Rhodopseudomonas boonkerdii: one gene and its partner. The protein of the gene in region 1 binds, or shares a complex with, the protein of each later gene. Links are inferred from orthologs where the notes say so. Each region holds a gene or a part of one and is shown in the gene's direction. Other genes may lie near its edges. The genes, in order: E0H22_RS07965 and E0H22_RS06705.

Region 1 (6,194 bases):
CTTCAAAGCGGCGCCGGTGACTTTTTTACCTGCCGCACGGAAAAAATGGCCTGACGTTCAGGAGACGCTGGCGCGCTAGCCTGGTGCGACACGATTACCCCAGGCGATGAACTCCGGAACGATGAAGTCTTCCCGCCGACCGCCGAAATGCAGCGGATGGCCGTGGCTGTCGGCGACATGCCCGCCGGCGGCGACGACCACGGCGTGGCCGGCGGCCACGTCCCATTCGCAGGTCGGCGACAGGCGGGGATAGATGTCGGCCTGACCCTCGGCGATGCGGCAGAACTTCAGCGCCGAGCCGAATTCCTGGCGCACCGCACCCGGCCGGCTGGAGATGAATGCTTCGCTGCGAATGTCGCCATGGGAACGGCTGACCGCCGCGATCCACGGCTGGCCGGCGGCAGGCATCCGGCGCGTCTTGATGGGGGTCGATTTGCCGATGGAACGGTCGGCCTTGATCTCGAGACGTTCGGCGCCGCGCCCGACAAGACCGCGCCAGACCAGCCCGAGCGCCGGAGCACCGACAATACCGAGCAGCGGCACGCCATCAGCGATCAGAGCGATATTCACCGTGAATTCCTGCCGTCCGGCAATGAATTCCTTGGTGCCGTCGAGCGGATCGATCAGGAACAGGGCGCCGGCATAGGGCGGTTCGGCAAGATGCAACCGTTCCTCGGACAATGTCGGGATGCCAGGGAATAGACGTGTCAGACCCTCGCAGATCACCCGATCGGCGGCAAGGTCGGCGAGCGTCACGGGAGAGCCGTCGGATTTACCTTCGACCGCCATCGCGTTGCGGTTCACGGTGAGAATGGCCGCGCCGGCTTGCACAGCTAGCTGTGTCAGGGGCTCCAGCAGCGCGGCGGCGTTCTCCATGTCGAGATGCGGAAGCGAATCGGTGGTCATGGCAAGCTTTCGTGTCTCGCTCGTGATTATGGTTGTATCGTCTGTCCTGGCGGGCCCACGGCCCGGTGTGGCCGGGCTGATTTCTGCAGTGTATCAAACCAAAGAGCAAATGTTTGATTCGCCGTTCATGTCGCGCGGCTTCAGGAGCCTATCCCATGTCTGATGCAACTTCGCCCGGTTCGGCACCCGACGCTCTCGAACTCGCCGCACTGCTGTCGTCGCGCGTTTGCCACGATTTGATCAGTCCGGTCGGCGCCATCGTCAACGGGCTTGAAGTGCTCGACGACAATCCGAAGCCCGAGGATAAGGAGTTCGCGCTCGACCTCATCCGCAAGAGCGCGAAGACGGCGTCGGCGCGTTTGCAGTTCTGCCGTCTCGCTTTCGGTGCCGCCGGTTCGGCAGGCGCACAAATCGATCTCGGCGATGCGCAGAATATGGCGCGCGGTCACCTCGAAGATAACAAGACCAGGATCGAGTGGAATCTGCCGCGCCTCTTGTTACCGAAGAACAAGGTGAAGCTGCTGCTCAACATGCTGATCATCGCGCAGCAGACGATTCCGCGCGGCGGAGTGCTCAAGGTCGATCCGGTCGGGGAAGGCGAGCCGACAGGTTTCCGTATCACTGCCACGGGCATCAATGCGCGCCTGCCGCAAAACATCGTCGATATGCTCACGGTCGAACAGGTCGGTAATATCGACGGACATGCCGTGCAGCCCTACTATACCCGCCTGCTCGCGGAAGGCACCGGCCTGAAAGTGACAATGGTTCTGGATAACGAGGCCGCAGTGGTGACAGCGACCTGATGACGCGCCGCTGCAGCTAACTTAACAAACTCTTTACGGGCCGCTCATTTGGGCGGCCCGTTTTCGTTTTCGTGTGTTGGTTCGATACCAGTCGCTCGGTCTTTCTCGGAATGCTCAACCAATATTAAACGCTTTATGGCGAGAGTAGCACTACTTCGATAAGGGCGCGCGACGGCGCGGGCTCCGATTGTGTGAAGGCCTGGTTCATGGATGATCTTCTCCGCGAGTTTCTGACCGAAACCAACGAAAGCCTGGACACGGTTGACAACCAGCTTGTCCGTTTCGAGCAAGACCCGAACAACGCGAAAATTCTCGATAATATCTTCCGTCTTGTTCATACGATCAAAGGGACTTGCGGCTTCCTCGGCCTGCCTCGCCTTGAAGCGCTGGCTCACGCCGCCGAAACGCTCATGGGCAAATTCCGCGACGGAATGCCCGTGACGGGAGAAGCGGTGACGCTCATCCTGACCACCATCGATCGCATTAAGGACATCCTCGCCCAGCTCGAGGCGACCGAAGCCGAGCCGCACGGTGTCGACGAGGACCTTATCGGCGAGCTTCATCACATGGTCGAAAGGGGCATGGAGACGATGAACAATCCGGCCCCTCCCATCGCACCGGACGTTGCGCCCGAACCCGTCGTGGAGTCGCCTCCGCTGGTCGTACAGACGCTGGAGCGAGAGCTGCGTCCAGGCGAAGTTTCGCTCGATGAACTGGAACGCGCCTTCCGCGAAACCGAAACCGAAGTGCAGCCGGTCGTTGCGGCTCCGGCGCCCGTGGCCGCATCCGCTCCTGCGCCGGTCGCCGAAGCCCAGCCCGCGGCGAAGCCCGCGCCCAAGCCGGCAGCCAAGAAGACCGTGGTCGAGGTCGAACAGGCAGAGGCCGACAAGGTCGCCAACCAGTCGATCCGCGTCAATGTCGACACGCTCGAACATCTCATGACGATGGTCTCGGAGCTGGTGCTGACCCGTAACCAGCTGCTCGAAATCAGCCGTCGCCACGAAGACACCGAATTCAAGGTGCCGTTGCAGCGCCTGTCCACCGTAACGGCCGAGCTGCAGGACGGCGTTATGAAGACGCGCATGCAGCCGATCGGCAATGCCTGGCAGAAGCTGCCGCGCATCGTTCGCGATCTCGCCGGTGAACTCGGCAAGCAGATCGAACTCGAAATGCACGGCGCCGACACCGAACTCGATCGCCAGGTGCTCGACCTGATTAAGGACCCGCTGACGCACATGGTGCGCAACTCGGCGGATCACGGCCTCGAAACCCCGGCCGAACGTGCCGCCATCGGCAAGCCGGAGCAGGGCACGATCCGGCTCTCCGCCTATCATGAAGGCGGTCATATCCTGATCTGCATCGCCGACAACGGCCGCGGTCTGAACACCGAGCGCATCAAAGCGAAGGCGATCCAGAACGGTCTCGCCACAGAAGCCGATATCGAAAAGATGTCGGAAGCACAGATCCACAAATTCATCTTCGCGCCGGGCTTCTCCACCGCGGCGGCTGTCACCAGCGTTTCCGGCCGCGGCGTCGGCATGGACGTGGTGCGCACCAATATCGATCAGATCGGCGGCACCATCGACATCAAGTCGGTGGCCGGCGAAGGTTCCAGCGTCACCATCAAGATTCCGCTGACGCTTGCCATCGTCTCGGCGCTGATCGTCGAAGCCGGTGGTGATCGCTTCGCGATTCCGCAGCTCGCAGTGGTGGAGCTGGTGCGCGCGCGCGCCAATTCGGAACATCGTATCGAGCGCATCAAGGAGACCCCCGTTCTTCGCTTGCGAAACAAGCTGTTGCCGCTGATGCATCTGAAGAAGCTGCTCAAGATCGACGACGGCTCGTCAGCCGATCCGGAGAACGGATTCATCGTCGTCACGCAGGTCGGCAACCAGACCTTCGGCATCGTGGTCGATGGCGTCTTCCACACGGAAGAAATCGTCGTGAAGCCGATGTCCACCAAGCTGCGCCACATCAACATGTTCTCGGGCAATACCATTCTCGGCGATGGCGCGGTGATCATGATCGTCGATCCCAACGGCATCGCGCAGGAACTGGGTGCGCAAGCCTCCAATCTGGGCGAGATCGCCGACGAGCACGCTGCGGCCCGCGCACTCGGTGCCGAGCAACTCACCTCGTTGCTGGTGTTCCGCGCCGGCTCGTCGCAGCCCAAGGCTGTTCCGCTCGGTCTGGTCACCCGTCTCGAAGAGATCGGAATCGACAAGATCGAACTGTCGAACGGCCGTTACATGGTCCAGTATCGCGATCAGCTGATGCCGCTGGTGCAGATGGAGAACGTCTCCGTCCGCTCGGCCGGCACCCAGCCGATCCTGGTGTTCGCCGACGATGGCCGCTCCATGGGTCTCGTGGTTGATGAAATCGTCGATATCGTCGAAGAGCGCCTGCATATCGAAGTGGCCTCGAGCCGCGATGGCATTCTCGGTTCGGCGGTAATCAAGGGTCTTGCCACCGAAGTCATCGATGTCGGTCATTTCCTGCCGCAGGCCTTTGCGGACTGGTTCTCGCGCAAGGAGATGCGGGCGTCGTCTACGGCCCAGTCGGTGCTGCTGGTCGATGACAGCGCGTTCTTCCGTAACATGCTGTCGCCCGTGCTCAAGGCGGCCGGCTACAAAGTCCGCACCGCGACCAATGCCCACGAAGGCCTCACCGTTCTGCGCTCCGGCCAGGAATTCGATGTCATCCTTACCGACATCGAGATGCCGGATATGAACGGTTTCGAGTTCGCTGAGACCATCCGCGCGGATCAGAAGCATGGCCAGACGCCGATCATCGCGCTCTCTGCCATGATCTCGCCAGCTGCCATCGAACGCGGCCGTCAGGCCGGCTTCCATGATTATGTCGCGAAGTTCGATCGGCCCGGCCTGATTGCCGCGCTCAAGGAACAGACGGCAGACGTGCAGCAGGCGGCTTAAGGGAATTCGCACATGACCACCACCAACGTGACCCACACCGCCGACGGTGCCGTTACCGAATATGTCACCACCATGATCGGCGGACAGCTGTTCGGCATGCCGATTTCGCGTGTGCAGGACGTCTTCATGCCGGAACGTTTAACCCGCGTGCCGCTCGCCTCCAGCGACGTCGCGGGTGTGCTCAATCTGCGCGGACGCATCGTCACAGCGATCGACATGCGTTCTCGCCTCGGATTGCCCAAGAACACCGACGGAAAGCCGCCGATGGCGGTTGGCGTCGAACTACGCGGCGAGTCTTACGGGCTGCTGATCGATTCCATCGGTGAAGTTCTCAAGCTCGCCGATGAGAGCCGTGAGGTGAACCCGGTCAATCTCGACCCGCGCATGGCGAAAATGGCCGACGGCGTTCACCGCCTCGATGGCCAGCTGATGGTTGTGCTCGACGTCGATCGCGTGCTCGAAATCCCGACCGACAAGCTGGCTGCCTAATGCGATCCCGAAAAGCAACGACCGCTTTTCGGGATCGGGTCGATACTCGGGAAATGGTTCGGCAACTGGACGATCCTGTCCACGGAGGAAGTGTCCCGCCAGGGATATGACAAGTGAGGCTCACATGAAGACATGTCTGGTTGTCGATGACTCCAGCGTCATCCGTAAAGTCGCCCGCCGCATTCTCGAAGGTCTCGACTTCGAGATCACCGAGGCGGAGGACGGCGAGAAAGCGCTGGAAATGTGCAAGCACATGCTGCCCGATGCGGTGTTGCTCGACTGGAACATGCCGGTGATGGACGGTTACGAGTTCCTGCGCAATCTGCGCCGTATGCCCGGCGGCGACGTGCCGAAAGTCGTGTTCTGTACCACCGAGAACGATGTCGCACATATTGCGCGCGCGCTGCACGCCGGCGCGAACGAGTACATCATGAAGCCGTTCGACAAGGACATCGTCTCTGCGAAGTTCGCCGAAGTCGGCCTGATCTGATTTTTCGCGCCGGTACCGGATTCAGGTACCGGCGCGATTCTTTTTGGTTAATGCCTTTCTGTTGAAGTGTGTACTCGTTGCGTGTGTTGCGTCTGGTGAGTTGATGAGTGTTGCTGTGATGAGCCCGGCCGCGGCCGATTCGCGTTATGAGCCGCTGCGTGTCATGCTGGTGGATGACTCCGTGGTCATCCGCGGCCTGATCGCGCGGTGGATCGAGGCCGAGCCGGACATGACGGTGGTCGGTTCGCTGCGCACCGGGCTCGATGCGGTCAACCAGGTCGAGCGCATCAATCCGGACGTCGCCATTCTCGATATTGAGATGCCGGATTTGGATGGCATCACGGCGCTGCCTCAGTTGTTGGCGAAGAAGCGTAGTCTGATCGTCATCATGGCCTCGACGCTGACGCGTCGCAACGCCGAGATCAGCTTCAAGGCGATGTCGCTCGGTGCCGCCGATTACATTCCGAAGCCGGAGAGCACTCGCGAAATTTCCGCGGCCGACATCTTCAAGCATGATCTGCTGCAGAAGATCCGCAATCTCGGTGCTCGCGTTCGTCGCCTGAAGTCTGTGGC
Region 2 (5,738 bases), 260 kb from region 1 along the record:
TATTTTGTTGAGATCGTGGAGCGAAATCGATGAACCCGCGCACCCGTATCGAGCAATACCAGAATCTGGTGAACCTTCGGCGTCAGGGGCCCCTGCCGGCAGAAGCTCGAGCAGCCTTGAATGATGAGCGTTTGAGTATTCTGGAAATACGTGCGCTTGCAGATCGTGTTTTCGGGGACGAGGCCAAGGCCGAGGCGTGGCTACGCCATCCTAACAGGTCCATGGCGGGACAGACGCCGTTCGATGTGATGCAGGACGACGTCGGCGCTGCAGTCGTACGCGAAACGCTGGAACAGATAGATCACGGCATTTTCTCTTGAGCATCCAGGATGGAGCTCTGGCGGATCTCAAACTATGCCGATTTGTCGGGTGCCGGCGGTTTGCATGCCGGCGGCCGTTGGCATTCGAAAGGCAGACGCATCGTCTACCTTGCGGATCATCCGTCGAGCGCTCTTTTGGAAACGCTCGTTCATCTCGAACTGAACATGATGCCGGCGAACTACCAGCTGCTTCGCATTCGGTCCGAGAAGCCGATAAAGGCTGAGGAGATCGAGGCCGTTGATTTGCCAACGGATTGGTTCAAGCGGATCGATGTAACGAGGCAGATCGGCGATCGCTGGCTGGATCGAGAGTCGAGCGCTTTGCTGCAGGTCCCGTCTGCCCTGTCACCGCACGCAACGAATGTTTTGTTGAACCCTGAACACCGCGACGCGGTGTTGTTGAGTGTCGCCGAGATAATCGTTGCGCCTTTCGATTCTCGCTTGCTGAAAGCGCCATAAGCCTATCCGATTGTTCCCAGCCTCGGAAACGCATCCGGTGCCGCGGTCAGAGCTGCACGCGCCTTCGCGCTGTCGTCGTTCATTTGAACGATCAACGCCTCGACTCCGTCGAATTTAAGTTCGTCGCGAATGTATGCGATGAACGCCACGTCGAGCACCTGTCCATAGAGGTCGCCCCTGAAATCGAACAGAAACACTTCGAGCAGGGGGGCGCCGTTGTCGAAGGTCGGGCGGCGACCGAAGGAGGCGACGCCGTCGAAGCGCTCGCTGCCGCGGCCGACACGCACCGCGTAGATGCCGTGCCGCAGCCCGCAACTCGCGGGCAGGCGGATATTGGCGGTGGGGAAGCCAAGGTCGCGGCCGAGCTTCCTGCCGTGGATCACTTCGCCGGTGATGAACCATGGCCCCTGCAGCATCTCCGTCGCTTCTCTGATCTGGCCTTCGGCCAGCGCCATGCGGATGGCGGTGGATGAGACCGGGCGTTCGTCGATGTCCACATGGGGCTGGATATCGACCTCGATGCCGAGCCGCGGCGCCTCGGTTGCAAGCAGGCTGGGCGAGCCGGTCCGGCCCTTGCCGAAATGGAAATCGTAACCGACAGCGATGCCGCTGATGCCGAGTCGCTCGATAAGATCGTGGTGAATGAAATCATGCGCCGTGGTGCCGGCCCGGCCCTTGTCGAAGGTCATCACCACCGCGCCGGCCAGTCCGGTTCCGGCCAGCAGCCGCAGCTTGGCGGGCTCGTCGGACAGCCGAAACTGCGGGGTGTTCGGGCTGAAGAACAGCCGCGGATGCGGCTCGAAGGTCACTGCCAAAGCGCGGGTCTTGTGCAGTTCCGCCATGCGGAGCGCGGCGCCGATAACGGCACGATGGCCGAGATGCACACCGTCGAAATTACCCATCGCCACCACGCATCCTCTCGGGATGTCGCTTGCGGGGGTGGTGTCGCGGATCACGCTAAAGGCTGACGTCATGATTGGATTCGTTGGTGGTTTTCGGTCTGCGTGGACCGTGGCGCGAGGGCGGCATCCAGTCAAGCCGAGCGCAGGCCTGTCCCAATATGATCATTCCATTCCAATTTGACGGATTTGCCGCCGGCCCCCGGTTAACGGGAAAATAATCGGGACGCCCCGTAGCGCTTTGAAATCGCTGATGTCGATGCGACGTGTGCGCCGGTCTTCTTCCTTCGTTCTGTGCGGGCTTTTGAGAAGCGTCGCTGCACTTCGAGCGCGGCGCGATCGTAGACCTTTGCGGTGGTCTCGGAGCGCGCGCTGTGTCCGACAACCTTCTTGATGTCGTCGGTGAGCACATCTGCTTCGCGGCCCTCAATGACGCCAGATGACAGATTCATCATCGACAAATCTAATACCCGATACGAACTAGACGACCTCAACGTGAATGCTGGTCTTCCGCTGGGCGAGGGGCGGCGGCCTTTTTTCTGGCAACTATAGGCGAGGGTCAACTCAGCGAGAAATATATAGCTGGAGATCTAAACCGGCGTTGTCGACAATGAGTTTCCTATCATCCGTAGAGCTAAATTTTGTAGTATCAACATAAGACGGGGCGGCATCGACGTTGATAGACAAAAATTCTGATACAACAGCCCGAACCTCGCTTGCCATCTGTACCGCTTCATTTTGGAAGTAATAAATGCGAGCGCCTGGGCCCGTAACATCTCCAAGCGGGCCATATCCAGTATTATAAGGACCGCCGATTCCGAATATTCCTAACAGAGGCGTGTAACCTAGCTTCTTCAGTGCACCCAGCAGCTTGCCAAGCTGCTCTTGCGAAATATCACTGTAAATAGTCGGTTGGATGTAGATGTTGATCCACTTCTCGCCTGGGGCTTTCTCAGATTTGTCTTTCCACTTGCCATAATTGAACGTGACGAATTTTTGCTGTCCTAACGTAGGAAAAGCTTGTCGGATCGAGACGTCATCAACTTGCTTTGAGACAATTTGAACTCTCTGTTCGAGACTTTTTCCCATCTCTTCGAGCTTGCTCGAAACCTCGCTCGCTCGCATTTGATAGGCCTCGCCTTTCTTCTGTGCGTCGTTGGCGGCGACTTCAAGACTCGCAAGCTTTTGCGATATTTCACCGCTCCTCTCGCTCACGCGAATTCTTTGAGCTTCGACGTCGTTCGAGACCTGATCGAGTGTTGCTCTTATCGCATCTACCCTAGAAGCTGTCTCCTCGATAGCTTGTTTCGCTGCGACAGCTCTTTTCTCCGCGGCTTGGGCAACTGGTTCAACTCGATCTGCGATGTCGCGGAAAGATTTGATGCCTACGAAAGCAAGGCCCGCCACAAGCGCACCCAAAATTACGCCATACCGGGTCAATCGGTTCCAAAGAATATCCTCTGCTTTATCGCCGAGTTCTCTGACGAGGCTGCTTTGGTCCTTCAAACGGCCCGAAAGTTCGAGGTCCACTTTCTTGCGGAGGTAGTCATCGATGGCAGCGTTCGAAGAGGGCGGCAGGGCTTCGGCACCACAAAAAGGGCAGTAGTTTCCTCCTTCCACCATAGGCTTTGAACAAACTGCACATGACAAAATCTCGGAAATATTTGTCATCCGACACCTAATTATGAATTCTCGGCGCCTTCACAAAGCTGGTGCGAACCGCGTCAACTTTTGCGTCACGGGCCCCAGGCCTTACGGCCTCCATTGAAAGCGATGGCTGCGGCCTCTAGCTCTTCGCCTACTAAAATTGTCTCACCTTCATAACGGAGAGCAGTTGTAGGCACTCGGAGGATGTAATTCTCGATCGCTTGATCGAGAGCCGCTTCTTTTGAGTCGAACGTCTGGAGGCCTGAGAGTGATGCGCCGCTCACTAATTCCCAACTACTCATGTGTGGGTAAATCCCAGTTCGAGATCAGATAGACCACCCGGCCGTCAGAGACGACGCTGGCACGGGAGACGGTTCGGAAGATGGCGTTCGGGTGTTCTTTCCAAACCGCCAGTTCTTTGTGAGAGATCTGCAGGATGCCGTCGAGGTACGGAACCTTGGCAGGCTCTTCGATGTGATTGACATCAGCCCAAGTGATCACGGCGCTAACCCTTTATTCAAGCGCTCGACGGTAAATCCCGCTCAAATGCGTGGGTACAATGACACAAAGGTTAATGAAATCAACGGCCGATCTTTAACGGGAAATTTAACCGGCGCTGCTAAATCTCGACCGAAATCGGTTTGCCGCCCGGCAAACATCATTGCGATGCGCGTATCGTGCCTGAGGGGGACTGAAGATGGCGGTTGACTTGTCGATGTCGGTGCTGGTGGTGGACGATTACAACACCATGATCCGCATCATTCGCAATCTTCTGAAACAGCTCGGCTTCGAACATATCGACGATGCCAGCGACGGTTCGATGGCGCTCGAAAAGATGCGCGCCAAGAAATACGGCCTCGTGATCTCCGACTGGAACATGGAGCCGATGACCGGCTACGACCTGCTCAAGGAAGTCCGCGCCGACCCCAACCTGTCGCAGACCCCGTTCATCATGATCACGGCGGAATCGAAGACCGAGAACGTGATCGCCGCCAAGAAGGCCGGCGTGAACAACTACATCGTCAAGCCGTTCAACGCGGCGACGTTGAAGACGAAGATCGAAGCCGTATTCCCGGACGCCGTGCCGGCGTAAGCGGATCGCAGCTCAGAGAGTTTCGCGAATGCCCGGCCTTGCCGGGCATTTTGCGTTTTAACGACACGCCGATTGTCATCCCCGCGAAAGCGGGGACAGACGTGCTCCCTCCCTCAAGCGGCGAAGCCGCGCAGCGGGGAGGGAGAAGGCGCCTCATTCGCGGGGACGACAGCCTACCACTTCAATTCCCGCATCAGCGCCTTCGGTGGATGCCCGAACAATTCCTTCACTTCGGCCGCATTCATCTGCTCGACTCCGTCGAAATCCCCGGCATGGATGCCGCGGGTGATGAAGACGAGATCGATGCCGTAGCCGTGGGCGCCGGCCAGATCGGTACGCACGCTGTCGCCGATCGCCAGCACGCGCTCCAGCGGCGTGTCTTGACCGCGCCTGGCCTTTGCCAGAGCCATCGCCCGATCGTAGATCGGCTGGTGCGGCTTGCCGTAGAAAATTACCTCGCCGCCCATCTCGCGATAGAGTTCGGCAACGGCGCCTGCGCAATAGATCAGCCGGTCGCCGCGCTCGACGATGATGTCCGGATTGGCGCAGACCATGGTGAGTTTCTTCGCCAACGCCTGGCTCATCATCTCGCGATAGTCTTCCGCCGTCTCGGTCTCGTCGTCGAACAGGCCGCTGCAGACGATGTAGTCGCTCTCCAGGAGCGGGACGAGCTTCACGTCCAGCCCGCGATGGATCGACGAGTCGCGATCGGGGCCGATCAGATGCATGGCCTGACCGGGGCGTTCGGCAACGAAATGGCGGGTCAGGTCGCCGGACGAGACGATGGCGTCATAGCAATCGTCGGGCACGTTCAGCTTGCGGAGCTGCCGCTGCACCGAGTCTGCCGGGCGGGGCGCATTGGTGATCAGCACCACCGTGCCGCCATTCGAACGGAACGTATGCAGCGCTGCGCAGGCATCCGGAAACGACTCCAGCCCGTTATGCACGACGCCCCAGATATCGCTGAGAACGACATCGACGGAGCCGGTGAGGTCGCGCAGACGCTCGGCGAAACGCAATGTGGTCATGAGGTCGAATGCCGATCAGTTCGGGCCGGTGGCGCGGCGGGCCAAAGCAGCAAGGCCGCTATTGCGCGGCGGTTCACCGCGCGGGGCGATGCTGGCTGAGCGGGCCGGGCTCACGGTACCGGTTGGAGCCTTGTTGGACGAAGTGCTGGCGGAAGTCGCCGCGGCTCCGTTAGCAGCCGGGGTTTCCGGACGCAACGGCCGGGGCGCGGCGAACAGGAACCCCTGGCCGAAGCGGACGTCGAAATCGAGCAGATCGACCACCGCGCGCTCGCCCTCGATTCGGTCCGCGATC

What was found.
Region 2: the proteins of E0H22_RS07965 (region 1) and E0H22_RS06705 are in contact, whole or in part, in a solved structure (PDB 1A0O), measured with the Escherichia coli proteins. The link is inferred for Rhodopseudomonas boonkerdii from one-to-one orthologs.

What each region holds. Positions count from the first base shown.
Region 1 is NZ_CP036537.1:1,700,981-1,707,174, forward strand. What follows is about bases 1,522-4,842. They hold E0H22_RS07965 (hybrid sensor histidine kinase/response regulator), read left to right. Parts: upstream 1,522-1,915; coding sequence 1,916-4,642; downstream 4,643-4,842. Other genes in these bases: chpT (histidine phosphotransferase ChpT), read left to right, coding at 1,522-1,709; E0H22_RS07970 (chemotaxis protein CheW), read left to right, coding at 4,655-4,842. In the rest of the region: E0H22_RS07950 (YHS domain-containing (seleno)protein), read left to right, coding at 1-79; 3'(2'),5'-bisphosphate nucleotidase CysQ, read right to left, coding at 76-906; more of chpT, read left to right, coding at 1,062-1,521; more of E0H22_RS07970, read left to right, coding at 4,843-5,131; E0H22_RS07975 (response regulator), read left to right, coding at 5,256-5,621; E0H22_RS07980 (protein-glutamate methylesterase/protein-glutamine glutaminase), read left to right, coding at 5,725-6,194. UniProt on the Escherichia coli protein: Involved in the transmission of sensory signals from the chemoreceptors to the flagellar motors. CheA is autophosphorylated; it can transfer its phosphate group to either CheB or CheY.
Region 2 is NZ_CP036537.1:1,437,139-1,442,876, forward strand. Bases 2,856-5,720 are described here. They hold E0H22_RS06705 (response regulator), read left to right. Parts: upstream 2,856-4,022; coding sequence 4,023-4,418; downstream 4,419-5,720. Other genes in these bases: E0H22_RS06695 (hypothetical protein), read right to left, coding at 2,856-3,349; E0H22_RS06700 (hypothetical protein), read right to left, coding at 3,620-3,826; E0H22_RS06710 (TIGR01459 family HAD-type hydrolase), read right to left, coding at 4,592-5,446; E0H22_RS06715 (EAL domain-containing protein), read right to left, coding at 5,462-5,720. Also shown: E0H22_RS06675 (MbcA/ParS/Xre antitoxin family protein), read left to right, coding at 30-320; E0H22_RS06680 (RES family NAD+ phosphorylase), read left to right, coding at 330-779; E0H22_RS06685 (bifunctional riboflavin kinase/FAD synthetase), read right to left, coding at 782-1,753; E0H22_RS06690 (hypothetical protein), read right to left, coding at 1,885-2,133; more of E0H22_RS06695, read right to left, coding at 2,243-2,855; more of E0H22_RS06715, read right to left, coding at 5,721-5,738. UniProt on the Escherichia coli protein: Involved in the transmission of sensory signals from the chemoreceptors to the flagellar motors.